DNA from 2 places in the Paenibacillus sp. FSL H7-0703 genome. Region 1 is predicted to be linked to the other one. Evidence: riboswitches for the same ligand, from Rfam matches in the RefSeq annotation. Region 1 holds a riboswitch; the other holds the start of a gene.
What was found. Region 1 has a riboswitch for cyclic di-GMP ahead of MHB46_RS12180 (collagen binding domain-containing protein). Riboswitches for the same ligand answer to the same signal wherever they lie in the genome.
Positions count from the first base shown of each region.

Region 1 (15,828 bases):
AACTGATAATGACAGCCAGTGAGGTATCCTTGAATAGGGAAATGAACTGGCTGACAATCGGGGGCACCATGCGACGAAGCGCTTGGGGCAGAATGATATGCCATAAGGTTTGAGAGTAGCTTAGACCGGAGGAACGTGCGGCTTCCACCTGTCCTTTATGGACCGAATTCAGACCGCTGCGCACAATCTCGGCGATCATGGCTCCCTCGAAGATCGACAGGCCTGTAATGGCTGCCCACTTGAGGGAAATCGACAATCCGATGGATGGTAAAACCATACCGATGAAGAAAATAATGAGCAATAATGGAAGATTGCGAATGAGATCAATGATAAAGGCTGCAACCTGTGAAATGACAGGTAAGCGAGTATAGCGCAGGATGCCGAATAAGATACCGAGAACGAAGCTGAACACGATAGAATAAATAGCAACCTCCAGCGTGAGCAGGAAGCCCTCCAGTATAAAACGCACATTAGGCCATACAAACAATCCACCGAAATCCATACGGGCTTCCCTCCTTAGGATGTTTTGGACAGACGCCGTTCCATATATAGTACAAGAAAGCTAAGCGGAACCGTCAAGATAAGATACAACAGCGCCGTGATGGCGTAGACTGTGATGGGCAGGAAGGTATCCGAGTTAATGAGGTCCGAGTAATACATTAGGTCCAGTCCGGCCACAATAGCCAGCACGGAAGAGTTTTTGACCAGGTTAATGAATTGGTTGCCGATCGCAGGCAGTACAATTTTGATGGCTTGCGGTAAAATAATGCTGATCATCGTCTGGTTGTAACTCAACCCGGAGGACCTTGCCGCTTCAAATTGCCCCTTGGGCACAGATTGAATGCCGGCACGTATGGCTTCAGCAATAAAGGAGGCTGTGTATACGGTCAATCCAAGCGTTCCAGATACGAATCCGTCCAAAGGGATGCCCAAAGTGGGAAGCCCGAGATAAAAAAACAGTACGACGATCAGCAATGGGATATTGCGGATGACCTCTACATAGACGGTACCGATCCAGTTCAGCCATTTAAAAGGCGCAATTCGGAGGATGGCAATAATAGCCCCCAGAATAAAGCTTCCAACCAAGGCAATGACACTAGCTTGAACGGTATGAAGCAAGCCTTCTCTGAAACGGTCGCTATGATCAAAAAGTACGTTGATATCAAAAGTAAGCATCTGCGAATTTACCTCCTTATCCAGACCTAAGAAAGGAAGGAGCTCGCAATCGCGGCTCCTTCACAAGAATACTATTCGGGTTTAACCCCAAGCCATTGCTCGTGGAGCTTATCGTATTCACCGTTGCTTTTCAGTTCCTTGAGCGTATCATTAATGGCTTGCAGCAGTTCGGGTTGTCCCTTCTTCACTGCAATGCCGTAAGGTTCCTCTGTGAAGTTCCCGCCTACAAGAGTATAATTCGGGTCTTGCTGCTGCATGCCGAGCAGAATAGAGTTATCCGTAGTCAAGGCTTCTCCTTTACCTGCTTTGAGGGCGTTGAAAGCATCCTGATAGTTTTCGAATTCCAATATCGTTGCTTCAGGTGCTTTTTCACGGATATTTTTGGCGGAGGTAGAGCCTTTCACGGCGAGCACCTTGGTTTTTGGGGTCAGAGACTCCAGCCCGGTGATGGGGCTCCCCTTTTTCACGAGCAGAGATTGCCCGGCGTTAAAATAAACGTCGCTGAAATCAACCTGCTTTTTACGTTCATCCGAAATGGTCATCGTCGCGATAATGGCGTCAATGTCCCCATTTTGCAATAAGGTGATTCGTGTTTTGGACGTGACCTCTTTTAGTTCAAGTTTGGTTTCATCGCCAAAAATATGTTTGGCTACAGCCTTAGCGATGTCGATATCAAAGCCTTCTACTTTTCCGCTAGCCGGGTCTTTCAGTCCGAACAGCTTGGTATCGTATTTCACACCAACGACCAGTTTGCCACGCTGTTTGATCGCTTCCAGCCCGTTGGCTGCTGCCGGCTCATTCCCCGACGTTGCCGCTCCTTCTTTGCCTCCACAGCCTGCCAAGACGAGCAGACAAGATAAAGCTACCAGCACCAAAGTACTCCATTGAAATCTTTTTCTCATCAGAACATTCCCCTTTCGATTTACGCTACATTGGTAGTCTGTTTAATGATGAATCAGACGGCTCAGGAACAGGCGAGCCCGTTCTTCACCCGGATTCTGAAAAAATTCGGCAGGTTGGCTGTCTTCCAAAATCTGTCCTTTGTCCATAAAAATCACGCGGTCTGCTACTTCACGTGCAAAGCCCATTTCATGAGTGACAATGACCATTGTGATGCCCTGATGGGCGAGCGAGCGCATAACATCCAGTACCTCTCCGATCGTTTCGGGATCAAGTGCTGAAGTAGGCTCGTCGAACAACATAATTTTTGGATTCATCGCGAGCCCACGGGCGATCGCGACCCGCTGCTGCTGTCCACCGGACAATTGGGCGGGGTAGCTTTGTGCCTTTTCTTCGATTCCGACGCGCTTTAGATAGGTGATGGCTGTTTGAGTAGCTTCTTCTTTCGAGATGCCCAGTACCTTCATAGGTGCCAGTACAATGTTTTCAATCACCTTTTTGTGTGGATACAGATTGAAATGTTGGAACACCATCCCGATGTTGCGGCGGAAGGCATTAATATCAATCTTTTTGTCATGTACAGGGACCTCGTTAACGATCAGCTCCCCATCCGATATCGTTTCCAGACGATTGATGCAGCGAAGCAGGGTGCTTTTACCCGAGCCGGAGGGACCGATGATTACGACGACCTCGCCCTCCTTAATTTGAAGATTGATGTCTTTGAGTACATGGAAGTGACCGTAATGCTTGTTGACATTGCGAAACTGGATCAGAGAGCTCACCCCTTTTAGGCTTGGATACATAGCTTAGTAGACGGATTGACATGATCAAGCTCTATTAGAATTTCAAAATTTCTCTCATGATACTATAAGCTTACAATAAAAAACAAGATTTTATGTCATAAAACTTTACGTGTATTATATTTTGGTATGTCCTTTTGCTTGTTAACTGCTATTTATATGATAAAATTAAATGAATATTCACAATTTAATGTTATTTAATTTTACATGGAATAATAGCGTTCGACATGCCAAGGGAGAAACGTGACAAAAGCAACGCTATGTTTTACAGTAGGGAAGAAGGAATTTAGGGTAAAGGAAGGTTAGACAATGACGAAAGCTATTTCACCGCTAGTAACGGCATTGGGCATGGAGCCCCATCCAGAAGGCGGCTGGTACAAAGAGATGTGGAAGGCCCATTTCCAAATTCCGAAGCCTGTACTGCCGGATGTGTATTCCGGTCCGCGCTTTGCAGCTTCGTCTACGTATTTCTTGCTACATCCGGGCGAGTTCTCCGAGTGGCATGTGGTCCATTCTGATGAGCTGTGGTTATATCATAGCGGAAGCCCTGTAGAGTTGAAATTGGGTGGAAGCGGAGAAGAGCCTGGTGAAGAAACTGTGATTATCGTCGGTGCGGATGTGGAGGCAGGACAGCATCCACAAGCACTCGTCCCAGGAGCAGTATGGCAAACGGCACGTCCGCTTGGGGATGAGCCCGTGCTGGTAACCTGTGTGGTTGCACCAGGATTCCACTTTGATGATTTCAAGCTGATTGCCAAGAATCCAACTGAATCATGATGTGAGCATTGGCGGGTGTATTTCTGTAATGAACAGGAATGGCCCGCCTGATTTATTTTTACTCATAGAAATAGGTACTTTAAAATGGCTTTAGGTGCTTAGTTTGGCCTGAACAATGAGACGATGGGTGGGGTTGACGAGAGGGTCACATGTAATCAGCGTGAGCAGCTTTTGTTTTTTGAAGCTTTTTAGAACAGACACGTCCGTAGGATCAACCACCTTCAGGCTATAAACGCTATATACATATTGGTTACCCCGAGTGTTGACAACAATCTTATCCCCAATCTTCAATTCATTTAGACGATTAAATAAACGTCCAGAGGTACGGGCTCGATGAGCAGCAATGGCGGCATTCCCCACTTGTCCTAGCGTCCCCGTTTCCGGCATATGTACAGCCGCGTGTCTCATATTTATCCTCGTTGCGCCTTCCAATACAGGGAGCTTTAAAGCAATACGACTTATACTAATAGTGGCTATGGGAGTTTGTTCATTAGCGCTTGCCATGGGAGCAGGAGGTGGGGAAGTATTTTGTCGTGCTTCACTAACCGGAACTTTCGTAAGACGAGTGGACAAGCGAGCATAGCTGTCTGTAAGACTGGCGGTTCTAAGCGCATCGCTTTTTCCTGATGGTAGCTCGGCTGCTTTTAATAGCTTGCTTTGTTCCTGATCCTCATTCCATTCCGTCGCTTTAGGAAACAAAATAAAAAGTAAGCCTAACACAATAAATACGTAGGAAAGTTTACGCAGACGCAGCAATCTCGCCTCCCCTAAGCAAAGTACGGATTATACATACTTTTTAAAAAAATGCCCCATTCCCGGCTCATTCCAATCGGGAATGGAATGAGCCGGGAGATCAGGGCAGGTGATCGGTTTTATTTTTTGTTTGTCCGTCTAAATTTCATAAATACGCCCCATATAACCATCGCTATGCCTGTCAAATAGAACGGAACGGGGCTGCTTTCACCTGTTTGGGGTAATTGATGTACCGCAGGTGTATCCTCCGGCTCTTCAGGTTCTTTCCCCGGAACCTTGAGACGGATCTTAGGTTCGGGATCGTCTTTCGAATCCACCGGAGGAGGATCTTGATGAGGCATGACGGCTGGCAGTTCCGGCTTCAGCGGTATAGGCGCAGGTTCCTCCTGCGGAGAGACTATGTCCTCCGGAGACTTTGGCAATGACGGAGGGACGATTATAGACGGAATATTGGGTATTTCCGGATCTTTGTCATGTTTTTTACCTGAGCCTCCAGACGGGGGGGAGGGGTTTGGATGAGTAGGCGTTCCTGGTCCTGAGGGATTCGTGGGGTCTGTTGGAGTTCCCGGGTCTACAGGTGGTTCAGGGTCGTTTTTCTTTTCTTTACGATTGGTGATCACAACCCTCTTTACGCCAGAGCTTTGTCGCAGTGTTGCGTCTATTTTGATCTCGAGCTTGCCCTCGGTAATTTTATAGCCCTCCGGTGCTGCCAATTCTTCCAAGATGTAGTCGTCATGAAGCAAGGAAGAAAAGATGATTTTGCCTTCCTGATTGGTGGTCTGAATGAGAGGGGCTCTTTTTTGACCTTTATCATAGAGCGCAAACTGTGCGCCAGGCAGTACCTTGTCAGGCATATCCTGATCTACCTTGGTCAGCTCAAGACTTTCGGTCACACCCCCGCCAGAACCGGAGCCGGAAGACGTTCGTACGATGATTTCCTGGCTGGTTTCCCGCAGTTCTGTCGTCAAGCGATCCCCCTCAAAGGCAACCTTATTACTCACCTTGGCTTTGTCTTCAGCATGAATGAACGATTGGTATTCAAGTATAAAAGCAGTGGAAATATCCTTAGCAAAAGTAAGTTCAAAAGTTTGCTGGCCTTGAGCATCTGTCTTGATATACAGCTTGTAATCTTGATTTCTAATCAACTCGGTGCCCTTGGTGGTATTTCCGTTGGCAGCGATGATTGTAGAGTACAAATGAAAGGAATCCTCAATTAAGATTTGATTGCTGCTAGGCTGATCTATAATTTTAGCGTTGGATACATGGGACTGTCCTTCATTGATGCGGATGCTCCAGTCAATCTTATTTCCATTTTGTGTACCGACTTTAGATACATATTCTCCGCCATGAGGTACCGTGACTTGCGCTGTCCATTCGGAGACAGTTTTTTGTCCATCTAGTAGAAGGGCTTGATTATGGATTTCCTTTTCAATCAGTTCTCCTTCCAATGAAGTTTGAAAGGTAATCCAGTAGGGAGTCTGTATCTTATTTTTGAACTGGATACGCAATTCATTACCATTTTGCTCGGAGGGAGGAATAATGGTGTATTGATCTGCTGGGATTTCAGCCCCTTTTTGTACGCCATCCCACCATCCCAGCAAGGTCATATCGTATACTTTTACGGAGGCGGGCAGTAACTTCTGACCTTGCAACAAGGGGTCTCTCACTTCCGCGTGATTCAGGATCTTGCGATTGTAGTTAGCTTTAATGTCCCAGGTAATGAGCTTGGAGGTCGCATTATAGCTTCCTTGCTTGGCACCGTTTCGTTGTGTCATAAAGTCCGGCCAGATCGGGCACTCCACTTCTTGCGATGATCTTTCTCCGTCTTCAAACTGGTATTCTATATGGGATTTATTACGAAACTCGGGCTTCGTTGTATCTGTTTTCCAATCATTATTATAGGTAGTTGAATACTTGATTGTATAAGCCTTCTGAATGGCTTTATGAAAAATGAGCGTAAATCCTTGTTTATAGTCCTGTGATAGCGGAATCAGCTCATAATCCGTGGGTGCACGTAGCTCCGTTGTTCCGTCAACACTTTGAATTTTCAGGGTGTCCGGTAACAAGGCCAAGCCCCCGTTTGGAAACACATCCTGAATGACAATATTTTTCATGATGTACAAGTCTGTATTGATGGTAATCACCCAAGGTATGATTTTGGTGTTGTAATTGGGTGTGTCATACATTTTAGTCATAACTCCGCTTATGATTTCCGTCGATACGATCTTCTGGGTTCCATCTGAGGTTATGATGTTTGTAACTTTTTCATTTTCATAGACACGGCCTCTGGCTTGAGTCTGGTATCGGATGGTATAGGCTGAATCTACGTCGAAGTTGAATTGAAGTTTGAAGCCGTTGCGGTCCGGATAATCAACTGGGATGACAGTATACGCCCACGATGGGAGTTCCTCCAGTGTGTTTCTCTTAAATACTTTCAAAGAACCGGGCAGCAATTCTTGAGTTTTATTGAAATGATCAATTAAAAGAGCTTTGGCTTCGGGAATTTTTGTCTCGCTGAAGTTATATCTTATGGCCCACGAGAGTGTTTGTGTGGCATGATCATATTTTTCAACCTTTTTGGACAAAAATTCACCACGTTCCACCTGAACAGTAGCGGTAGCAACAACGTTCTCTATCGTATCTCCTGAAAGCGTTGCTGTGTTGGAGAAACGAGTTTCATCGCCAATAATACGCGTGGAATATTGAATCTGATAGGCCGTGTTAATGCTATCGTCTTGAAAACGAATCACAAACCCTGTCCCGGCTTGATCTGCTTCAATGGCATATTCACTTGCATTCACTAGGTCTCGAACAACGGTCGAGCCGTCGATATTGACTTGTAGATGATAGAGCCGAATAGAGTCTCTTCTGAGTTCCAGCCCTGAAGGAATTGGATCGGTGATGAGGGCATGCTTTACGGTGTTTAGCTGTTTGTTCACATCAATGATCCAGTCGATCTGATTGGTGCCAGCTATTTTCCCTTGTTTGCTTAGGGTTGGCCCTGACTGGGGTTTTACATTCACGATGACCGTTTGTACCCCGCCTTTGATCGGAATCGCAATGATGATCTCTGTACTGCCTTTCACCGTTTCTTTCGTAAACTCGGTTTTGATTTGCAGTTTGCCGCTGACATTGGAATGATTCTCTACATATTGGTTAAAGGTCATGATCACCTTGCCCTGACGATCTACTGTGAAGTATCCCACGGTTCCGTCGGTAGTGACTAACGGAGATGAGATATCAGTGTAGATGACAAACTGTTCTGGTAAATGAAAGGTGAAGCTGTCCCCTGACTTATAGGTATTGTCAGGAAGCTCCCATGCATAGCCTAGTTGGATGGCTGATCCGATGTCGAATTGGCTGTCTGGACTATATACCGCATCAATGACACGCCCTGCTTCGTCGGTCAGGCTCAACTTCGTTAATATGCTCTGCGGAGCTGCATCATGTTGAGACTTTGAACTGGTTGCTCCTTGAACGAAGGGAACCGTGTTTGAAGGAATCTCCCTAGGAGGTTCAAGGTTTGGGACAACATATACAGCATCCGTAACGGTATGGTTAGGATCGGATACAGCACTCTGCGGCAGTTCTGGGACTGGAGCATCTGCGTAAGCCAGCGTTGCGCTGAAAAAGCTTTGGACAATGAGCAATAAGGCAATGATCATTACATTTATTTTTGTTCTCATGCTCCAAGTGATTCTCCTATTCATCGTAATATGGCAATGCTTCGGCGGTTATGTTTTTTCCTTCCCTCCTCCTAGTTCGAAATTAGTATATTCAGCATGCTAGGCTGACATGACTATCCCAATAGAAAAAAAGCCCTGATCATAGCGATCAGGGCTTTCTTCGAGAGAGGTAAAGCAATTTGTGATGGATCTATGTAAAAAAGACATAATAAAAAGCTCGTTCATCTGGTAGCTGGCTGCCATCTGGAAAGGAAGGCCCTATAGTTTTGCGTCACTGCCTTTCGACAGTTTTGCCATTAACTTGAATAGCTTGTGCGTCTATCATCTATCAAACTGATTTCATGTAACCTCTCATTTACAACTTGGAACGGTTCCCCCATTTTTTGCGGAAGGAATGAGGTGTTTCTCCTACATGCTCCTTGAATAGGTTAATAAAATGGCTCGTATTGGGAATCCCTACGTACCTTGCGATATCCACAATGGACATGTCACTGGTTTTAAGCCAGCTTTGAGCGGCTGTGATACGGACATTAATGAGATAATCAATCGGAGAGAAACCGATCTGCTTTTTGAAATTTTTAGCCAGATTAAACTTGTTTAATTCAAACATATCTGCCAGCGAGTCCAGTGTTATTCGCTCACAGTAGGACTGATCCAAATATTGCTGTACCCGACGTACTTCGCTCAGGGTTTCAGCATTCACACACGGATGATCATAGGGATGTTGCAAAATGCACGTTAGTATTTCACCAATGAGCCTGGACGTTAGTAGCTCAGCGGAAAGACTTCTGTCAGACTGCCCACAAATCAGAGCATGGAGCTTATCCAATATAATATGCGGATTATGCATGGAAATGACCGGTTTATTATGCTTGGCAAATTGTTCGTAAAAATTTTCAATCAGATTGCCATACAGGTACAGGCTGATAAACTCCCAGGATTCATGACCGGAGGTGCTGTATTGAACATATTCCTCGCAATTAATAAAGAACAAATCTTGAGGTTTTAAGATATATTTCTTGCCCCGGTACAGTAATTCTCCCTTACCAGACAACGTAAAGACAAGCAAAAAAGAGGAAAGTTCTTTCCTTTCCATCGTAAAAGCAGAAGTTTTTTGGAAGTAGCCTAATTCCTGGATATATAAAAGGGATTGCTTGGCAAAAGCGGAGGGAGTGCGTACAATTACGACCGGATCGCCATTCCAGAGGCCCACGTTGTTTTTTTGGTCTGTTGTCATATTCAATTCCTTTACAAAAAAGCAATTTTATCTAGCATATCTTGGTTTGAATTACCAATATATAATGGCTGATTAAACATGATTCCCTATTTATAAAAGTTTATTTTATCACATCAAATATGTCTATATAGCAAAATATGTGTTTGAATTTTATGGGAGTAACACTTTTTATGGATATTTAACCTGGTAATCCATATGAAAAAGTCGAATGCTGTTGAAAGAATCTGGGGTTATCATGGATTCAAATCCTTTCTGAGGTCCAATACCAAAAGGGTACTGAAAAAAGGTATCTTATGCCCATTCAACTTTCTTGTTCACTTCTCCTTTCGGTTTAAAAAAATTGGGACTTGGTTCTGATAAAATGGTTCGTAAGGCTTATTATTGAAAATAAGAGTTTGGGCCCAGTGCTGTGATTTTGTTCACAAACATGAATGTAAAAAAGAGAGATATATGCATAAAAAATTACGCAAAAAGTGCCCTTGCGCGTTTCATCAAAAGTGCTTTCAACTTTGGAAATGACACGGGCAATGATATGATGGGTAATACAGGTATAGTGCTTTACTTACTCGACAGTCAGTTTGGAGGATTACAGGATGGGAAAACCAAAAAACACGAAAACCGCAGCGGCTTGGTCGCTTGTTATTCTAGGGGCAGGCTTTGCAGCCACATTGCCCTTCCAGCAATATGGTTGGGCTCGTTTGTTAGCCGGAGCTTTTGAGGCAGGACTTGTAGGGGGACTGGCAGACTGGTTCGCTGTCACTGCTTTGTTCCGTCATCCGCTAGGCATTCCGATACCACATACCGCGCTGCTTCCTAAAAATAGGGACAAGCTCACAAATGCATTGGTAAGTACGGTGGAAAATAACCTGCTAAACAAAGACAGCATTGCGTCTAAAATTGCAGATATCCGTTTGGCCGATTTGGTGCTGGGCGGTGTGGAAAAAGGATTGCGCACGCCGGAGGCGGCGGCATCCATAGATGTTCTTGCCAAGCGGCTCGTCCAGTCGCTCCCGCTCGCGGAATTGGCTCCGGTCATCGTGGCAGAGCTCAAGCGGCAGGTGGCTGACTTTGACGCCGGACCGCTGCTGGAGGCGCTTGCTCGTCAGACCAGCGAGAAGGGCTACGATCGCCGCGCACTGGATTACACGCTGGAGCAAGCCGAGTCCTGGCTTTTGCGACCCGAAACGGGTTATACGCTGGGCACCTTAGGGATGCAGGCTGTTAGCGGTTTGCAGGTGAGCGGGCTGATGCAGTTTGCTTTGAACGCATTCCTCGGCTATCTGAACGAAGAGCGTATGGGTGAAATGATTCGTCATTTCCTGCTGGATCAGGTAGCAGAATTGCAAAGGGAAGAGCACCCGCGCCGTCAGGCTGTGCTGGATGGTCTGAGGACACAGGTGACCCGATTGGCGACGAAAGATACGGTTCAGGAAGGGTTGAACGGCTGGAAGGATAGCCTTGTTGAAGCCTGGGAAGGCGATGCGTCAGTGCTGGGCAAAATGGAAGAACTGCGTATACGCTTATTGGACTACATGGAAGACGGAAGCTATGTGCAGACCTATATTTTACCGCTATTGAATCGGATGCTGACTGATTTAAGAGGGAATACCGAGCTGCTGGACAAGATCAATGTGCGAATTGTGGAAGGTATTACTGGACTGGTGGAAGCCAACCATAGTCGAATTGGTAACTTGGTACGCGAAAATGTAGACAAAATGGATAACAAATCCCTGATTGCACTGATGGAGGACAAACTGGGACAGGATTTGCAGTGGATACGTATTAACGGCGCAGTTACAGGCTTCCTGATCGGCATTGTGCTGACAGGTATCCGTATGCTAATCCAATAGACCAGAAAAAGCTACAGATAGGGTTGTGGAAGCATGAGGCTTTGGCATGAACATTTAATCGACAAGTTACCCCGTCCGCAACTGCTGGGGCAACATCGTGAGTGCTGTGCCCTGCGCGGGAACGGGTGGGGCAAGCCACACGCCACCGTGAATTATGTGTTCGATTATCACCCCATGCTGCTGGTGCGCTATCATAGGCTCATTATGGACGAAATGAAAAGCAGAGGGTACAATGTTGATCCCCTGTGGGAACAGCCGTTGTATCGCGGTAAGCAGTGTGAGCCTTGGGAGGCGGAGCTGGGTGAGGAACTGGCAGGTGCGGGTGCATATGTGGAGCATGACGATGAGTATATGAAGGAGTGCCTGGACAACCTGGCTTCCAAGGGTATTTTAATAGAGATTGATGTGACCTAAAAAAGACGGGCTGCGGTATGTTCATCATTCAGATGAAGTGCCGCAGCCCGTCTTTTTTGATGCTTCAGTGTTTGGGGGAGAGACTCGAGATATTAGATTACAGAATCCAGCGGGTGACCTTTTCCAGTGGTTGTCTGGATTTTTCCCGCTTGGGTTCATGAGCGCGATAACCAAAGGCAGCAATGACTGAAATATCGAGCAGCCCGTTCTTCAGAAGTCCTTCTTCCTCCAAAATGGCATGCACCTGATCGTAGTTAAAGCCCTCAATTGGACAGGAATCAATACCGATCTGAGCCGCTGCTGTCATCATATTGCCTAAGGCAATGTAGGTTTGCTTGGAAGCCCAGTCAAATAACGTACGTTCGTTTTCCAGCAGACGTTGACTTTCACCCTGGAAAATCTTATAGCGGCCTGGCAGTGAGGCAAAGTCCTCCTCAGACATACCTTTAACCTCTTTATACATATACTCCACGTAAGGAGAATCATAACGAACATCCTTGCGCGCCAAAATCAGGACGACGTGGCTAGCCGCAGGAATCTGCTTTTGACCGCCGCTGGAAACTGCAGCCAGCTTTTCTCTCAATGCCTGATTTTGTACAACTACAAACTGCCATGGTTCAAAACCGACGGAGCTTGGAGAAAGTCGTCCGGTTTCGAGAATGAACTGAAAATCCTCTTCCGGTATGATGCGATTGGGATCGAATTCTTTCGTGGCGTGCCTGAACAGAAAGGCGTCCAGAATTTCCTGCTTTTTAGCTGATGTATTAGACATAAAATGTACTCCTTTGGGTATGGGTTTAGTTGGTACTCTATGGGTTTTCTGCTACTATAATGAGAGCTGATATCGAATATATAGTTATCATATAGAAAGTTTTTGCAGGGAACAAGTACGCACATATTTGTTCCTTGTCATACGTCTGGGGCTATTGGTTTACACATTCTACAGAAAGAAGGGGTATACATGGCACAGGAGATGGAACATGCAGTTAGCGTTAATTTTGGATGTCCGGTAGCGAAAACCGTCGGGGTTATAGGTGGCAAATGGAAGGGAGTCATCTTGTATCATTTGACTACAGGACCGCGGCGCTATAACGAAATTCGACGGACCTTGCCTAATATTACACAGCGGATGCTAACCTTGCAGTTGCGCGAATTGGAGAGAGATGGCATTGTGCACCGTGAAATTTATAATGAGAACCCACCGCGTGTGGAATACTCGCTTACCCCGTTAGGAGATACGTTAAGGCCGTTGCTGGATTTTATGAGAGACTGGGGGATCTTCTATGGAGAACAGGGTTGCGAGCCTGTGACGACAACTTCCAAATCAGGCAAGCACTTTTGTTAAAGGGGATGAAGAAAGCCCGCCAAATGATTTCATAGAAGACGCCTAAGAAATCATTAGCGGGCGGAATAAGGTCAGGTACACTTATTTAAACTCGATGGCTTCGTTCATCTGTGCCCAGGCTGTTTCTCCAATGATACCCAAGCGCCAGATAGCGATTCCTTTGAGGTCATAACGTTTGGCTAAACCGATCTTGGCGTTAACGGTGCTGTCTTTTTCGCTACCCATCGAAATCCCCAAAATGAGCTTGTCCCGCGAGGTTTCCTTCAAGGCCAGTTGTATGGCTTCATCCACTTTATCCAAAGGCTCAGGCGTAGCCTTTTGTCCGTAATCATAGGCCATGATGATCAGATCGTCCGCCAGATTGCCCAGCGTTTTGTAGTCATAGCCAGAGTAAGAGCTGTTCAGCGGATGCAGAACGACGGTGAGCTTGAGTCCAGCCTGATGCGCTTTGGCCGATAGCTTTTTAATAAAGGCGTTGTAGTCTGAACGCGCTTTAGCTTTATCGCCGCTCCAGCCCAATCCTTCCAGGTCTAGCGTAATGCCTTTAAATTGTTTGTCGGTGGCGGTGCTGACGATTTGGGAAATGGTCTGTTCTTGAAGCTGCGCATTTTCCAAAATCTTGGTCAGCTCGTGATTGCCATCTCCAGAATAGACCATCAGGTAAGGGGAAGTCCCCTGGCTGTCTGCCTCCTGCACAATGGACTCCGGTGTTACGGTTCCAGCGGCTTGAGGCCATTTGTATTCCTTGCCGTTTGTCGTAAATTGTCCGTTCGTATCAATTCGACTCCAGCCGAAGGCAACTGCGTTAAAATCCGGTATTTTGGATTTTTGGTCAAAGGAAGACAGCGCATAAAAGCCTACTGTATACATCGCTTCACGTGGCGATGTAATGGAGACCGTCCGTGTTCCCTGATTCCAGTTCACCGTGGCTCCAAACTGCTGCCCGAAAAAGCCCAGCGGAATCATGGTGCTGCCGCGCACGGTTTGCGGAGCGGCTGTTAGTTGAACCGTTTGTCCGTCCACTGTGGCATTGCGGCTACCCATCTTTAGAACCACCTGCTTCGTAGCAGAGCCTTGCGCTTTGGTAGCGATGATGCTTTGGCTAGCTTGATCCCATTTCACTGTAATGCCGAGAGCCTCAGAAATAGCGCGAAAGGGAACCATGGTCGTGCCGTTCATCATGGCAGGTTGTACGGGGAATGGTAACGGATATCCGTCCAGCATAATGCTGACCTTACCGGTCTCTGCTTGTGCCAAAGGGCTGTAGAAGCCCGCTGCGGTACTCAGAAAAATAGCACTAGATAACAGAGCCTTATTTACGATTTTCATCCTATGATCTCCTATGCTCAATAGATTGCAATGCTATCATGTTAGAATCGTGAGGGTTCTATCATTTTACCAAAAAAATGATAGAAAGGTGAATGTGAAATAATAGGATGAGATGAATCTAAGTATGTATTTAAGCTGAATATTAATCGTTTTCTTTCATACTAAAAAAAGCTGACCCCTTTAACTAGGTGTCAGCTTTTTCTTTTTAAAACGATCTTAACCTTATACGTAACCCAGATTACTTGCGGCGCTTGAGTGCAATGCCGATAGCTGCGGCACCAAGAACGACTGCAATGATCGATAGGACCAGTGCTGTCGTTTGTGCAGCAGAGCTGGCTGAAGCAGAAGCGGCAGGTGTAGCTTCTACAGCATTGTTCGAAGCAGGTGCGGGGCTGCTGCTATCTTTAGCCGCATCTGTGCTCGTATGGCCTGCTGCCGTGCCCGCCGAATCGTGTCCGCTGTCTGCGGCAGGAGTTGCGGACGTGGCATCCGCCGTGATTTCAGTAATGGAATGTGGATTTTTACTTCCTTCGTCACCTGTCCATTCCACGATACTTCCGTCACTGTAATATTGGAAGGCGTCCCAGGGTGCTGTGGTATTTTGGTCTGCATTTTGCGCTACAAAGCTGAAACGCTGATACTGACCCGCTTGAATGCCGTCTTTTTCAGTCGTCCAGGTCACGGTGGTTACTTTGCCAGTGCTGTCTTTTTCGGTGGCTACTTTCCAATCCGGTACAGGCTCGTATTGTTTGAAAACGACCTCTTTCGGAATTTTCAAGGCGACTTTGGTGGTTGGAATGTTTTTTTCCACGGGTACTTTCAATGTGTACGTTTCCCACGCATTAGGTTGTGAAACAGAAGGCTTGACTGTCACGTGTGCACTGGCCATACCTGCAAAAAGTAAGGCACCAGCTGCAATTATACTCACAGAGGCCGCAAACCTGGAAAATCTGGATTTTGCTGTTTGAATCGTTGTATTCATATTCAATTCGCTCCTTTTAAACATAAAATAATTATTTTTTACCGCCTACATGCAGGGTGAATTCAGCATCAACCGCATCGAGTGATGCCGTCAGAGCATGTACTTTTACCGCCCATGTTCCTTCGGAGGTCATCAATTCCTGACTGCGGGATGGTTGTTGCTGCTTCACGGGTAGAACAAACTCCTGTTGATCTTGGTCAGGGTCTGCTGGAGTGAGCGTTAATGTGACCTGCTGGATTCCCGAAACGGCAGCACCTTTGCTATCCTGAACGGATACCTTGAATTCATTGCTGCCCACAGCATTGGGGCTGACTGCCAGCGTAACGTTGTATCCGCCCGTAGTGCGAGTCTCCTCAAACGGTACAGCAGGTGCCTGGCCGGGTGACAGGTGAGTGAGCACCGCAGTCAACAGCATCACGAGCAGGCCGACGGACACCTCGGCACGCAATCCCCGGGCGGCTTGCTTGCTGGGCGCCGCTTGCCTTGCGCTGCGGAACTGGCTGGCCGCAAAGGCCAGCATGACTAGCAGCAGCGCTGCCTTGCCGAGCAGAACGAGTCCATAGGACGTGTTCAGCAGCA
Region 1 covers NZ_JBBOPF010000001.1:2,777,789-2,793,616, reverse strand. Annotated here, with positions in the region: gene MHB46_RS12210 (amino acid ABC transporter permease) at 1-502, opposite strand, end outside; gene MHB46_RS12205 (amino acid ABC transporter permease) at 517-1,176, opposite strand; gene MHB46_RS12200 (transporter substrate-binding domain-containing protein) at 1,248-2,078, opposite strand; gene MHB46_RS12195 (amino acid ABC transporter ATP-binding protein) at 2,121-2,858, opposite strand; gene MHB46_RS12190 (cupin domain-containing protein) at 3,186-3,653, shown strand; gene MHB46_RS12185 (class D sortase) at 3,744-4,409, opposite strand; gene MHB46_RS12180 (collagen binding domain-containing protein) at 4,526-8,092, opposite strand; cyclic di-GMP riboswitch class I at 8,317-8,397, opposite strand; gene MHB46_RS12175 (AraC family transcriptional regulator) at 8,448-9,329, opposite strand; gene MHB46_RS12170 (DUF445 domain-containing protein) at 9,923-11,179, shown strand; gene MHB46_RS12165 (TIGR02328 family protein) at 11,213-11,593, shown strand; gene MHB46_RS12160 (NAD(P)H-dependent oxidoreductase) at 11,691-12,365, opposite strand; gene MHB46_RS12155 (winged helix-turn-helix transcriptional regulator) at 12,555-12,938, shown strand; gene MHB46_RS12150 (stalk domain-containing protein) at 13,020-14,267, opposite strand; gene MHB46_RS12145 (YcnI family copper-binding membrane protein) at 14,506-15,249, opposite strand; gene MHB46_RS12140 (copper resistance CopC/CopD family protein) at 15,281-15,828, opposite strand, start outside.

Region 2 (15,828 bases), 870 kb from region 1:
AAAACATGCTCAAGCTGTACATGAACCGGTTGAAAACATGGGATGCCAAAACTTCTCGCAACGTAGACCAGTTTGTCGCCAACTCTTCGGTTGTAAAACGAAGAATTTTGCACTATTACCAAAGGGATTCGGATGTGATTTTCCCACCTATTAATACATCCCGTTTTAAACGCGCTACAAACATCGGTGACTATTACCTGATCGTATCCCGATTGGTGTCCTACAAGCGCATTGATCTCGCGATCGAAGCATTCAAACGTAACGGTCTCAAGCTGCGCATTGTGGGTGAAGGACCGGACCGTAAACGACTCGAAGGTATGGCTGCCCCGAACATTGAGTTCCTCGGCAGGCTTGAGGATGAAGAGGTTAACAAGCTGATGGCAGAATGCCGAGCGCTCGTTTTTCCGGGTGAAGAGGACTTCGGTATTACGCCTTTGGAGGCGAATGCGGCTGGACGGCCTGTCATAGCTTTTCAGGGTGGGGGAGCGCTGGATACGATTGTTCCTCATGTGAACGGCGTATTTTTCCGCAAGCATCAAGTAGAGGATGTGCTGGAGGCCGTCGAAAAGGTTGAGCAACATGCGTGGAATGTGGACGATATCATTACCCATGCGCGCAAATTTGATGAAGAAAACTTCAAGGATCAATTAAAAAAGTATGTAGAACAAGCCTATGTGAACTTTCTAAAAGGAGGATGAACGGAATGAAGCTGGCTGTAATCGGTACTGGATACGTTGGGCTCGTCTCGGGTGTATGTTTTGCGCAAAAAGGTAATGAGGTGATTTGTGTCGATCTGGAGCAGCACAAAATCGACATGTTGAACCGGGCAGAATCTCCGATTTATGAACCGGGTATTGAGGAATTGATCGCGTTGAATCTGGAAGCGGGTCGGTTGGAGTTCACCTCGGATTTGGCCGATGCGGTACGCCGCTCGGATATCGTAATTTTGGCGGTAGGTACACCTTCTCTGGCTAACGGTGAGGCGAATTTGTCGTACATTGAACAGGCGGCCGCTGATGTTGGGAAAGCCATGAACGGGTATAAGATTATTATGACCAAGAGTACTGTACCTGTCGGAACGAACGAAAAAATTAAGGACGTGTTGGCTCGTCACACGAGTTTGTCTTTCGATATCGTCTCCGCGCCGGAGTTCCTGAGAGAAGGCTCAGCCATCAATGATACGCTTTATCCGGATCGCATCATTATTGGTTTGGACAATACAGGATTGCGTGAAACCATGGTCACTCTGCATCAGGTGTTCACGGATAAAATCTATGTGACGGATATCCGTAGTGCTGAAATGATCAAATACGCGTCCAATGCGTTTCTGGCAACTAAAATTTCGTTCATTAACGAAATCGCTAATATTTGCGAAAAGGTTGGCGCCGATGTCACCTGTGTGGCTGACGGTATGGGTATGGACAAACGGATTGGCTCCTCTTTCCTACAAGCAGGGATCGGGTATGGTGGCTCTTGCTTTCCAAAAGACACAAATGCGCTTATCCAAATTGCAGGTAATGTAGACTATGAATTTAAGTTATTGAAATCGGTGGTCGAGGTGAATACCGACCAGCGCTTTATGATTGTATCCAAGCTGCGCGAATCGCTGGGTCAACTGAACGGTGTGTCCATTGGCATTTGGGGCCTCGCCTTCAAGCCAAATACAGATGACATCCGCGAAGCTCCAGCACTGGAAATCGTAGAAACGCTCATTCAGGCAGGCGCTATTGTCAAACTGTATGATCCCATTGCGATGGATAAATTCAAGGAGCGCGTGGATCACCCGAATATTATGTGGTGCTCATCCCCACAGCAAGCCGCTGAAGGTAGCGACGCTGTGTGCCTGTTGACCGATTGGGAAGAGTTCAAAAAAGTCGATCTCGTACAACTGGCCTCCATTTTGCGCAAGCCGGTTCTCATTGACGGTCGTAACGTATTCGCTGAGGAACAGATCCAAGGCTCCGGGCTGGAATACTACTCCGTGGGTCGTCCGCGGATGAGTGGGTGGAATCGGGATAAAGTGGAAGTTTAAAAGTGACAGATTAAAAAGTGACTGTGGCGGTGTTGGAGGCGCTGAAGGCGCTGCGCGTGCAGATTGTTCTTCCGATTGCTGTTACCCCCGGATTTTCTGGATTATATAAAACATTCAAAGGTTAAAATCCGGGGATAAAGGCAAACGCTGACGCTTCTTCAGAACAATTCTGCCCGCTCCGCTGCTTTTAGCCGTGGAGTCACAATTTTTAAACTCCCACCTTATGGGAGGAGTAGAAGGGCAGATCAGAAGGAGCGGCGCGGTTGATGCCGCTCCTTCCGATCAAAGCTCCATGCGGCTGTACCGCGGCGCCGCTCCTGTGAAGCAAGGCAGGTAAACGCCAAGCGTGAGATTTTACAGGCTGACCGGACTTAATAATGTCCGGTCGTGCCTTTTGCAATAAACGGTATGATCGGCATGATGCATTTTTGAGTAGCGCAGGGATGGATTTGAATCTGGAGAAGCGGAGCGTTCGCCTTTGACGTGGTATTCTTACATTTAAATGTCTTATACAATCCAAAGAATCCCACGGCAACAGCGATCATAAGATTAAATTCATACCGTAGCGGGTAGTCAACTCATCATCAGAACGATCATCCAACCAATATAGAGAGGAAGTGGAGAGTTATGAAGCTCGTACTTTTGTCTGGTGGTTCCGGTAAAAGATTATGGCCTTTGTCCAACGATTCCCGTTCCAAACAATTTTTGAAGGTACTGGAGAGCCCGGAGGGGATTTCGGAATCCATGGTACAGCGGGTATGGAGACAATTGGGAGACAATGGATTATCAGAATCCTCGTTTATTGCGACAGGGAGAGCACAGGTCGAAATGATCCAGAGTCAGGTCGGGCCGAATACGCGCATCATTGTTGAGCCGGAACGCAGAGACACCTTTCCTGCGATTGCGCTGACAGCGACTTATCTATATTCCATTGCTGGTGTATCCCCTGATGAAATTATAGCTATATTGCCTGTAGATCCTTATGTTGAGGATGCTTTCTTCGCTTCCGTAGCCCAGCTGGAACATACACTCCAGGAGAGTGAAGGCAAGCTTGCTTTAATCGGGGTTGTCCCTTCCTATCCTTCAGAGAAATATGGTTACATTATTCCGAAAAACGATGCCACCCAAGGTAGCACTGGCTACCGCGAAGTGAGCCATTTTCAAGAGAAACCCGACCGGGAGCAGGCGGAGCGTCTGATTGAACGCAATGCTCTATGGAACTGCGGGGTTTTTGCATTCAAATTAAGTTATTTGCTGGATATCTTGGCATCCAAGGGTTTGCCGCTGAATTATGAAGAAATGCAAAAGCAATACGCATCTCTGGAAAAAATCAGCTTTGACTATGAAGTAGTCGAGAAGGAAAAGGATATCGTAGTTCTTCCGTATGATGGTTTTTGGAAGGATTTGGGTACCTGGAATACACTCACAGAAGAAATGTCTAATCAACAAGTGGGCAGAGGTGTAGTAACGGAGGATTGCGTCAATACGAGTCTTATTAACGAGTTAGACATTCCTGTGGCGATCATTGGAACGAATGATCTGATTGTAGCCGCTAGCCCGGATGGTATTCTTGTGACCAATAAGGCTGAAAGTCCTCGCATTAAGGAAGTGCTCAAGGCTCATGATCAGCGTCCAATGTATGAAGAACGTCGTTGGGGGCAGTATCGGGTTGTCGATTATGTCAAGTATGACGAGGGTAACGAGGTATTGACCAAACGAATCCGCGTACGGAAAGGCAAAAATATCAGCTATCAGCTTCATTTCAAACGGAGTGAAATTTGGACCATTATTAGCGGTGAAGCGGAAATTATTTTGAATGAGAAGCTGCACAAAGTAAAAGCTGGTGATGTCGTGCGTATTCCTGAAGGAACGAAGCATAGCATTTTGGCTGTGACCGATGTGGATTTTATTGAGGTGCAGACTGGTTCTGAATTGGTTGAAGAGGATATTGTCCGCTTTTGTATGGATTGGAATGAAATTTCCCGTCACCAATTTATCTCATAATTGTTTTCGTAAAAACGAAAAAAAGACGAATCTATGAAAATTCATAGCTCAAACTGTCGAAATTGGGCGAAAACCTGTAAATTCATGAACATGACCTATTAAATTTTGGTAAAAGAAAGTCGATACTTAGGGTAAGAAGGAATCCAAACTCCTTCCAACGATAAACGCAGCCCTGTCGAAAGGCAGGTACGCAAAGCTAAAGGGCCTTCCGTAGGGATGGCAGCCTGGCTACCGAAAGGAAGAGCAAAAAGTGAGATTCAATTTTATTCCTCTGTATCGACTGATACGTCATGCACTCCCCGTAGTTATGCTTTTTTCTTTGTTGCCCGTCGGTTTTGGTGAATCTCTGTCTGTGGCGAATGCCGCTGCATTACAACCTGTTAATTCGGACGCTTCTACTCAGGCCCGTGAACTATACAGCTATTTACTCAGCATCTCGGGGAAAAAAATAATCACCGGTCAGCATGATTATTTGGAGAGTCCGGATGAATTAAGTAACAAGGTCCAAAAAATCAGTCAGGCGTATGTGGGTGTGCACGGCTATGAGATGGGAGCCATCTCAGGTCAATCTGCCGCTTCGGAAGCAGCACAACGTAAAAATGTTGTCGATAGCGCGATCCGCTGGAGCAGATCCGGAGGCATTGTGACGATGACTTTTCATGAAGCGCTGCCGGGTAGACCACTGACTTGGGCCAATGTGCAGGCGAAAGTAAGTCAGACGGAGTTCAATAAATACGTGACGCCAGGCACTGCGCAGTATAACCTCCTCATTGCCGATCTGGATAAGGTCGCTGTATCGCTAAAGCAGCTTCGTGATGCGGGTGTTCCGGTTTTATGGAGACCTTATCACGAAATGAATGGTGACTGGTTCTGGTGGGGAAACAAAAATAATTTCAATCAGCTATGGAATATCATGTATGACCGTTTTGTAAACACACATCAACTAGACAATCTGCTGTGGGTATGGAGCCCGAATGCTCCTAATTCGTATACCTTCCCGTATACCCCTAAATATCCGGGGGATGACAAAGTAGACATTTTGGCTGTAGACATTTACAACAATGATTTTGAACAAAGTCATTATGAAGGTCTGCTCGGGTTGGCAGGGGATAAGCCGATTGCCATTGGGGAACACGGTGAGATGCCCAGCTCCGAGGTATTACAGGCTCAGCCCAAATGGGTGTATTCCATGACTTGGGGAAAGATGCTGACCGAGAATAACACAACGGATCAAATTCAGGATTATATGAATGATTCGAGGAGCTTGACGCGAGATGATGTGAAAAATGGATTGGCAGCAGTTCAACAACCCGGGACAGATGTACCAACCCTACCGGACGAGGGGCAAAGCGAGCCTATCCCGGCTCCTCCTTCTGTTCCGGATATGGTTTATGCGAACGGGCTGCGGGGTGAATATTTTAACAACATGAATCTGGATGGTAGTGCTGCTTTGACCCGTACAGATAGCAAGCTGGACTATAACTGGCGTGCTGCCACAGCTGATGCAAGGGTGAACGCTGATCGGTTCTCCGTTCGCTGGACAGGTAAAATGAAGCCACAATATAGTGAGACCTATACGTTTACAACGATATCTGATGATGGAATCCGGGTATGGGTAGACGGCAAGCTGATTATTGATAGCTGGTTTAAGCAAAGCTGGACAGAGCGCAAGGGCAGTATCACCTTGCAAGCAGGTAAAATGGTAGATTTAAAAGTTGAATACTATGATGAATATGGTGACGCAATGGCACGTCTGATGTGGGAAAGTCAGCATGAAGCGAAAGCGGTGATTCCCGGTAACGCTTTGTTTCTTCCTTAATAGATTCTCTTTCCCGGTCAAAAATTTTGAGGAGAGAGGGTGGATCATATGATGAAAAAATGGTTGACCCACAGGTATACGCCAGTATTATCCGGGCTGCTGGGGGTCGTAGCTATAGCGCTGATCGCTTGGTTGATTTACACGCCTTCAAGGAGCGTAGAACTGCCGACGGATAAAGTAGCGGCAGCCAGTCCAGTATGGAAGCTGGGACAGAGGGATGATTCTTCAGCGGAATTTAGAGGAGTGATTGGTAGAGACAATATCAACATTCCTACAGCCTCTGCTTCTACCGAATCGTCGGCTAAAGGAATATCGTCCGCAACGTCCATAGCAGAGAATACAGCGGCCCCGGTATTGCTCAGCAGTGGAGATATTCCTCCCGGCTTGAATGCGTCCACGAATCCTGAACTGTCGCTCCAGTATAAGCTGGATCAAGTTCCTCCCAATGGAGTGATATTCCGTGTACGGATTTTGGATGCGGGCAAAGCTGTTCCGCAAATGGCTGTATTTTCAAATTATCAGCTGTCCGGTATCATTCAAATCGCTGGGGTTTCCGGTACGGGCAGTGCATATAATTACAAAAGCAACTACGAGTTGTATATCCCCAAAGAGCAATTGCAAAGCGGTGTTAACGTACTCAAGCTAAAGACAGCGCGCTGCCTATACTGCTCCTCTGCAGAAGATAAAAATGTGTGGTGGACCTGGGATGACTTGAGCTTGGAGACGTTAGCTTCACCTGCGACCGAACCGGTACACGGTAAATATATACTGACCGGAACAAATGTGAACAATAAAGAATTTTATTATGATCAGGGTGCAGTTAAGCATTTACCATACGTTCTCAAGTGGCTGGGCATTGCTTATAGTGGCAACGTCATGAGGGTCACCTGTGCCAGTAATGTGGGCAAGGCATGTACAGACGTGGATGATTACTATCAAACGTTAAAGCAGTATAATATGCAATCGTCTGCTTTGTATTTATATACAGGTGATATTAAGCTGCAAAAAGATGGTTCTCTGCCAGAGACGGCCAAGCAAAAGTTGCGCGATTATGTAAAAAAATACGGTTCTTATCTTCAATATTATGAAGTAGATAACGAACCTGGATTATTTAATCGCTCCAAGGCGGTAAACCTGGCTGTGGCCAAGTGGTTGAATACAGAAGGCAAGCAATTGGCACCGCATCTCAAAACCGTAGCACCGGGCTGGGCCTACTGGCCAACGTACTCTACCAAGGCGTGCAAAAATCAAACTAGTGGTACGCAAAAATGCGGTGACCCAGATGGATGGGAACGGGACCCGGCGCAACGTAAACAGCTGGAGGAAGTCACCGACCTGACCAATGGACACGCCTATGGTGAATCGTATAATGAAGAGGGCGGGGGCAGCTTCGTCCAAAATTTGAAAACCTTCGGCGGTTCGAGCAATGGACTGGCGAAAAAGATGCTGAACACAGAGTTCGGTACCAATGATACGCATCGAGACAATCCAGATTACGGGGCTAGTCAGCCACAAGCAGCCGCATTCGACCGGATTATGCGTTCGCAAATCGGGTTTGCCGATATGTTTATCCAGCACGCTGCTTTTTATAAGGATTATACGCTGTTTAAAACAGGCTTCGATCTGCAAAGTCATAACCCGGCCAACACAGAAATTTATCCGTTCGGGCAAGGACAGGACACCCGCGTTAAGATCATGAGACGCTTGAGCTTAGCCTATGCCACCCATGGAAAACCTCTGACTTATACAGTGCTGAATCCAGAGGATACCAAGGATAAGATGGTGTATGTTCGTGCGGTGGATACGTCCAAGCTTAAACCGCTGGCAGGTAGCGGCGCTACCTCAGACAAATTGCTGGTGAATCTAGTGAATTTCGAAGCTACCCCGCAGACCGTTCGTGTACGGGTAACGATGCCGAAAGCCGGTTTGTACACGGGTGAACGTTTTGGAGCGGGTTCTACTTACAGTCAGGCACAGCGTTCCATATCAGGGCTCAAGGCTTCTCCTGCCCTTGATTTTGAAGAAAAGCTGGGTCCTGGCGAAGCGGTACAATATATTTTGGAATTAAAAAATACAGATCAGACCGCAGCCTCAGCCCCAACAGGGGTGAAGGCTGCCTCTGTTCAGGATGGGGCGGTAAAGATTAATTGGCTTCAGGCAGAAGGCGTATCTTCCTATGATGTGCTGCGTGCTGACGGGACTGACGGGGCCTATCAGGTGATTGCCTCGCAAGTAGCGGGAAACACGTATACAGACCGCACAGTAAAAGCTGGAGGCCACTATGTCTACAAAGTCCGGGCGACCGGAGGCACTCAGGTTTCCCAGGCAGCCGAGGTCGCTTAATAACAGATCGGAATGTATATAGGACCTGAGTTAACGAATACCTAACATCATTTCGAAATAAAACAAAAAAGAACCTATCAGGAGAAAATAGGACCTGACAGGTTCTTTTTTGTTGGAAAATCGTTCTGATTTGCCAATACTTTACGTATAATGAAGAAAAAAATAAGAAAATCCTTTTATATTCTCGTCATAAGACGACAACATTGCAGGTATGTATTCATATATAATAGTTTTGTTCATGACTATACATACATGGTTTTGTGGGAAATCTCTTTCCGATGACCAAGAATAATAAAGCGAGGTTAATGCTGAATGAACAAGGAGACAGAATTAGGGGTGAACAACCCTCTTTTTCAAAACAACGTACGGAAAGTAGACAAAGCCGCTATCGACTTGGACATCCGGGACATTTTGCTCCAATGTGGGTTCACGATGCCAGAATGGCTAGAAAGCGACGCTGATGGAACCACATACCGGAAGGACAAGCGCGTGTAAATTCCAACGGTTGGTCTTACTTGAGCGAGACGTGAAGCAATCGGCCGCTTTCTTTATTCCATCATTCGTTCCATTCGGACAAATGCAATAAAACGTTTGGCTTCTTCCTCAGACAAGGTGCGTCCGTCAATGGTCAGGTTGAAACGTTGCAGAATATCCTCGTCGGACAGTTCAAGCTGGTCCACAAATTCCCTCACATCTGAATCCAATATTGCCGCCGGATGGCTCGTACGTCCCACCAAGTAGTCAATCGTTACCCCGAAAATATCAGCGAGCTTGGTCAGGATCTCAAAATCTGGCTTGCGCCTATTTTTTTCATAGTGAGAAAGAGCTGCCCGCGTAATTCCGAGGGATTGCGCTAGTTCCTCTTGTTTTAATCCCTTATGTTCTCGTAATTCAGCGATGCGGGTGCCATAATTCATCTGTTTTTCCTCCTGAAGGCAAGGTTAAGAAAGGTAAAAAAGCAATTTTACGCTTGACAAGATACGTTTTGTATCATAAATTAGTTATGTAAGTTACATAACGTATCTTTATTTCATAGTTTTCACTTATATCTTCGTTTATATACCCTAAGAGGCCACCGATTATTGAGCATTTTGTGCTTATTCGCTGGCTAGACCTTCTATGCGCTATTATACAACATTTTACTATAGATTAGAGGGTCATGCATCGTTCTTTTCCCCGTTATGCAGAGGATCAGTACAAGCGTTATTGCATCGAAAACAAGTCAATCAGGGAGGACTGGTCTTGTGCAGTTGAAAGAGTACATCCGTTTGATCCGTAAAAGAATGTGGTTGATTGGTAGCATCGTACTGCTGGTATGTACAGTAGTGGGCATAAAAAATGTATATTTTACCCCGCAGATTTATGAAGCTACCGCAAAGCTCATTATCAACCAGACGCCACGACCGGATCGTGCAGGTGTCGTTGATTACAGTGTAGTTCAAACGAATATAGCCTTAACGAACTCATATAAGCAAATTATGATCTCCTCGGCGATTATGGATCAGGTGGTCGCCAGCTTCCCCGACCTTAAGGTCACTCCGTCAGCTTTGGCGCAAAAATTAAGAGTGAACACCGCAGGTGATTCACAGGTCATGGATGTAACAATCCGCGATTTATCGTATACAAAGGCTGTGAAAACCGTCAATGCGGTAGCCAAAGTATTCAAACGGCAAATTCCCTCTATCATGAAAATGGACAATGTCACCATCCTAAGCGAAGCCAGTCTGAATGATCCAGCAGTTCCCGTGAACAGTAATCCCGCTATACAGATATTTATTGCTTTTGTCACCTCTTTATTGTTGGGAATCGGCTTGGCATTTTTGCTGGAGGTACTGGATGATACATTTAAGAATGAAGAGGATATTGAAAAAGAACTCGGTCTGCCTACCTTATCCCTGATTACGAAAATGAAAAAAGAAGATAAACGCTCTGACAGCTCGACTACAACTCCTAAACAGGTAGGTGAAGGGCAATATGCCGCGATTAATCAATAATCAGCTCGTTACATCCCTACATGCTCAGTCTTCCGTTTCGGAGGAGTACCGCATGCTTCGCACTAACATCCAGTTTTCTTCTATAGACGAGCCGATTGAGGTTATGATGGTGGCGTCCGCTCAGGCGGGTGAAGGCAGAACGGTCACGATTAGCAATTTGGCTGTAACCTATGCGCAAGAGGGGAAAAAGGTGCTGATTATGGATATGGATCTGCGTCGTTCCTCTTTGCACCATATGTTTGGTTTGCGTAACCATACAGGGCTGACACGGGTGCTTGCCAATCAACAGGCATGGCAGGATGTGGTTCAGGAAACCGGGATTGACCATCTGCATGCAATTACAGCCGGGCCGAACCCGCCCAATCCGTCCGAGATGCTCAGTTCCCGTAGAATGAATGCTCTGCTGGTTGAGCTAAAAGAACATTATGACGTGATCTTAATGGATACGCCGCCGTTGCTGTCCTTTCCGGATGGCTTAATTATAAGCGCTATGTGTGACGGAGTTATTCTGGTGGTGCAGGCAGGGAAGGTCAAAAAGGATGTCGTCAAGAAAGCAAAAGCAAATTTGGAAAGAGTAAAGGCTCGCATTCTGGGTGTCGTACTTAATAATGTGAAGCGTTCGAATACCCGCGCCGAGCGGGGTATGGAGGAACGCAATCTGACATGAATGAAAAGGAGGAAAATGAGAGTATATAAAATTCTTTTAACAATGTATAAATAATAATTATCAATAAGGAGCGAGGTGATGAGACGTGTCTTCTTCCCGCTCGAACGAGGCCGAAGTGCTGGGCGCGTCAGTGGATGTATATTCGGTCGCTCATGGGCTTGAACGGCGGCAAGGATGGAACGTATACCCGTTCGTGAAGCGAAGCATGGATATTATATTGTCTTTCATTGGAATCATCGTGCTATGCCCGGTATTTCTGCTTGTCATTCTGCTGATTAAGCTGGAGGACCCAAAAGGCAGTGCGTTATTTTATCAAGTACGTATTGGGAAAAATGAGCGTCCGTTTCGCATGATCAAATTTCGTTCCATGGTGTCTGATGCCGAGGCGAGATTGTCTGCATTGCTGGTGGAAAATGAAATTGAGGGTGCGATGTTCAAAATGCGGGACGATCCCCGAATTACCCGTGTGGGTCGCTTTCTTCGCAGAACGAGCATCGACGAGCTGCCACAACTGTTCAATGTACTGCGTGGGCAGATGAGTCTGGTAGGACCCAGACCCCCGTTGCCAAGAGAAGTCCATAATTACACAGTGAGGGATAAGCTGCGTCTGACGGTTACACCAGGCTGCACCGGTCTATGGCAGATCAGCGGTCGTAATCATCTAAGCTTTAACCAGATGGTAGAACTGGATTTGGAGTACATATCCAGACGCAGTTTCCGCACAGATATGATCATTATGCTGAAAACATTTCGTGTGCTGCTAGGCTCCAAGGATGCGTATTAAAGTCTTTCATTTTCACGAAGAAAGTAGGGGATAAGTATGGATCTTCATTCCAACATATATGTAGCAGGGCATAACGGGCTGGTGGGTTCCGCTATTGTCCGAGCGCTTCAGAATACGGGTTACCGTCATATTATTACTCGCACAAGCCGTGAGCTGGATCTACGCAATAAAGAGGCAGTAGATCATTTTTTTGAAACAGAGCCTGTGGATTATGTATTTCTGGCAGCGGCCAAGGTTGGTGGGATTTTGGCGAATAACGAATATCCGGCTGATTTTATCCGTGACAATCTGCTTATACAAACGAATGTGATTGATGCGGCGTACCGGGCGAATGTAGGCAAGCTGTTATTCCTCGGCTCTACCTGTATCTATCCTAAATTTGCTCCGCAGCCGTTGCGAGAAGAATATCTGCTTACGGGTGAACTGGAGCCTACTAATGAGGCCTATGCGATTGCTAAAATTGCCGGGATTAAAATGTGTCAGTCTTACAACCGTCAGTATGGAACTCGGTTTATTTCTGTGATGCCGACGAATTTATACGGTCCGGGCGACAATTTTGATCTCCAGACCTCTCATGTGCTACCTGCGCTCATCCGCAAGTTTCATGAAGCCAAGCTGAATCAATCTCCGACTGTAGAAGTATGGGGATCTGGTACGCCGCGCCGAGAATTTCTTCATTCTGATGATCTGGCTGAAGCCTGTCTGTTCCTGATGAACAATTATGAGGGAAATGAAATTGTAAATATCGGCGTAGGTGAGGATATCTCCATTCGTGAGCTGGCTGAACGAGTGAAGAATGTAGTTGGCTATGAGGGAGAAATTACCTTTAACACCTCCGCTCCTGATGGAACGCCGCGTAAGTTGGTAGATGTATCCCGAATTTCCGGGCTGGGCTGGTCGGCGCGTATTTCACTAGAAGAGGGATTAAGGTCTGTGTATCAGGCATTTCAAGGCCTGGATCTGGTTGAACAATAAAAAAACGGTGGGGGAATTGGAATGAAAAAAGCGCTGATCACAGGGATTACCGGACAAGACGGGTCCTATCTGGCTGAGTTGCTGCTGTCCAAGGATTATGAGGTGTACGGGGTGCGCAGACGAACCAGCACACCGAACTTTGAAAATGTAGCGCATATCCAGAATGACATCCATTGGCTTTCCGGTGATATGACCGATCTGGCTTCATTGATCGAAGCCGTCCGTCAGTCCGACCCAGATGAGGTCTACAACTTGGCTGCTCAATCCTTTGTAGCGGCCTCGTGGCCGCAGCCGTTGGCTACAGGGCAGATTACAGCGCTATCTGTCACCAATATGCTGGAGGCGGTTCGAATTGCCAAACCGGAAGCGCGCTTTTATCAGGCGTCAAGCAGCGAGATGTTCGGTAAGGTGCTGGAGACACCCCAGACAGAAACGACTCCGTTTTACCCACGTAGTCCCTACGGTGTAGCCAAAGTGTACGGCCATTGGATTACAGTGAACTATCGCGAAAGCTTTGATATGTTTGCTTGCTCTGGCATTCTGTTCAATCACGAATCGCCACGCCGAGGACTGGAATTTGTAACGCGTAAGGTGTCGGATGCGGTAGCTCGTATCAAGCTAGGGTTGCAGCAGGAGCTGCGCATGGGAAATTTGGATTCACTGCGAGACTGGGGTTTTGCAGGCGATTATGTAAAGGCGATGTGGCTGATGCTTCAGCAGGATCAACCAGATGATTACGTCATTTCCACAGGAGAAATGCATTCTGTACGTGAATTGCTGCAAATTGCCTTTTCCCATGTAGGTTTAAATTATGAGGATTACGTCGTGATCGATCCTCAATTTGTCCGTCCGGCAGAGGTAGATTTATTGCTCGGCGATTGTGCCAAGGCGAAAGAAAAGCTGGGTTGGCGATTGGAAGTAGGCTTCGAGCAGCTCATTCATATGATGGTGGATACAGACTTGGAGCGGGTAAAAAGGCAGGCTGCAGTTGAAGCTTCTGTCGTCGTGTAAGAGATGGAGAGGCCACCCGCCTGGGCGGGGGGTCTCTTCGCTGTACATGATTGCAGCTGTATTGACAGAACAGCAGGTTATAAGGCTGTGCGCAAGGTCATTTTTTAAGATGGAGTAAAACCTATGACATTAGTCAAAAAACGCGCCAAACCGCGCAGAAGTTTGCTGGTGAATACATCCTGGCTGTTCGGTGACAAAATGATTCGCATGGTGTTTGGCCTGGCAGTCAGCATCATCATGGCGAGAGTGTTGGGACCAGAGGAACTGGGAAAGTGGAATTATGCGGAATCCTTTTTCGGCATGTTTCTGATTTTCACGACCCTTGGCTTTGATTCTATATTAGTACGCGATCTTGTCAAAGACCCCAAGGATGAGCATGAGCTATTGGGGACGGCGGTTCTGCTGAAATTGGTAGGTACTCTGATAGCCATTGTACTGTCCTATTCCTTCATTTCACTGCTCAGACCGGAAGATAGTTCAGTGCGATTGATCAATCTGATCCTGGCTACGGCCTCGATATTTCAATTGTTTGATATCATCGACTACTGGTTTCGTGCGCAGATGCTGTCCAAATACACGGTCGTTGCTAAGAATACTGCCTTTGTTCTCGGCTCCACCATCAAAATCATTCTGTTGTTGTCCGGTGTTCCGATATGGTTGGTGGCGTTGTGTGCTCATGGAGAGTTTCTGTTGGGAAGCCTGCTGCTGCTGTATTTCTTCCATAAGGAAGGACGACGTGTGAACCGATGGACGTTCCGCTTAACCACAGCTCGGCGAATCATGAATCACAGTTGGCCGCTTATATTGTCATCCTCCGCTGTATATGTACAGGCACGGATCGATCAAGTCATTATCGGTGAACTGCTGGGGAATGCTGCGGTCGGGCAATACTCCGTTGCACTCCGACTCATCGAAGTGCTGGGCTTCATTCCGGTCGTTCTGACGACGGCTTATGCTCCGGTGGTGACGCGTTCCAAGCAGAAAGGAAGCGACGAATACAGACAGACATTGTCCAAGGTGTATCGGCTGATGTTTATATGCTTTCTTGTGACCTCGGTACCTTTATTTTTTCTATCCCAATGGGTAGTGGTTGTGCTGTATGGGAGAGAATTTACCGAAGCAGGTTCGCTGTTGTCTCTGTTTGCAATTCGTCTGTTTTTCACCAACTTCAGTGTTGCTAAAAGCTTGTTTATTACCAATGAAAATTTGTTTAGATACACGCTGCTGACCTCGGTGGTAGGGGCGATTACGAATATCGCTTTCAATTACGCGCTAATCCCTTTGCTTGGTGTCCGAGGGTCGTTAGTGGCGACGATCTTGTCCTTTACGATATCTGTATTTCTATTAGATTTGCTGTTTAAGGAAGTTAAATCTAATTTGGGTTGGATGATGAAGTCCATCCTGACCTTTTGGCGTGTTCAAATTACAGTACCGAAAGTTGGAGAGAACAATCATGATACCCATTAAACCGTTTGTTCGGCATGAGGAACAGTGCCCGCATTGTGGAGGTAAGGTACGTGGTGGAGAGGTGCTGTGGCAGGGAATCCATGTATGTGTCAGTACTGCGTGTGAGGGGTGCGGACGCGAATATCTCGAGGACATGAGGGTCGGTCATGCCACGTATTCACCTTATCGTGTAGAAATGCCTGACTATATTCTGACCGGTGATGCGAAGTCGAGAAAATGGCTCGGAGAGCCTTTGCGGCAATCGTTGATGAATCCTTCCTATGACTTAGCAGTCGGCATGACCGTGCATAAAATGAAAGCTTCTACACGTGTAATCATCGTCAACACTATGGATTATTTGTATGGTCATGCGTTGCTCAAGCTGCTCAATGTGCAACGCGAATACGAGCAATCCCCGGACCTGGGAATTATCGTCATTGTGCAAAAGTCGCTGGAGTGGATGGTGCCAGCATATGTGTCTGAAATTTGGACGGTTGATGTGCCATTCAGCAGGGCACGTAACTTTTATCCTGTACTACATCATCGGATGATTGAGGAACTGATGCGTTTTGATGAGGTGTATGTCAGCCCGGCATATTCACATCCCAATCAGTTTGATATTGAGCAGTTTACAGGTGTCTCCCGCTATGACGAGGGGCGTGAGTCGGAGCCGCGCATTACCTTCGTATGGAGGGAAGATCGCTTGTGGAGCGGCAGCCATCATATCGCAAGAGCGGTACAGAAATTTCCGCA
Region 2 covers NZ_JBBOPF010000001.1:1,911,680-1,927,507, reverse strand. Annotated here, with positions in the region: gene MHB46_RS08255 (glycosyltransferase) at 1-698, shown strand, start outside; gene MHB46_RS08250 (UDP-glucose dehydrogenase family protein) at 704-2,032, shown strand; gene MHB46_RS08245 (sugar phosphate nucleotidyltransferase) at 2,660-4,036, shown strand; cyclic di-GMP riboswitch class I at 4,192-4,272, shown strand; gene MHB46_RS08240 (glycosyl hydrolase) at 4,287-5,855, shown strand; gene MHB46_RS08235 (hypothetical protein) at 5,904-8,198, shown strand; gene MHB46_RS08230 (hypothetical protein) at 8,511-8,693, shown strand; gene MHB46_RS08225 (helix-turn-helix domain-containing protein) at 8,747-9,115, opposite strand; gene MHB46_RS08220 (YveK family protein) at 9,443-10,192, shown strand; gene MHB46_RS08215 (CpsD/CapB family tyrosine-protein kinase) at 10,173-10,859, shown strand; gene MHB46_RS08210 (sugar transferase) at 10,945-11,643, shown strand; gene fcl (GDP-L-fucose synthase) at 11,680-12,618, shown strand; gene gmd (GDP-mannose 4,6-dehydratase) at 12,640-13,629, shown strand; gene MHB46_RS08195 (flippase) at 13,753-15,096, shown strand; gene MHB46_RS08190 (hypothetical protein) at 15,083-15,828, shown strand, end outside.
Region 2: linked by a shared signal. The riboswitch ahead of MHB46_RS08240 (glycosyl hydrolase) and the one ahead of MHB46_RS12180 (collagen binding domain-containing protein) in region 1 are both predicted to bind cyclic di-GMP.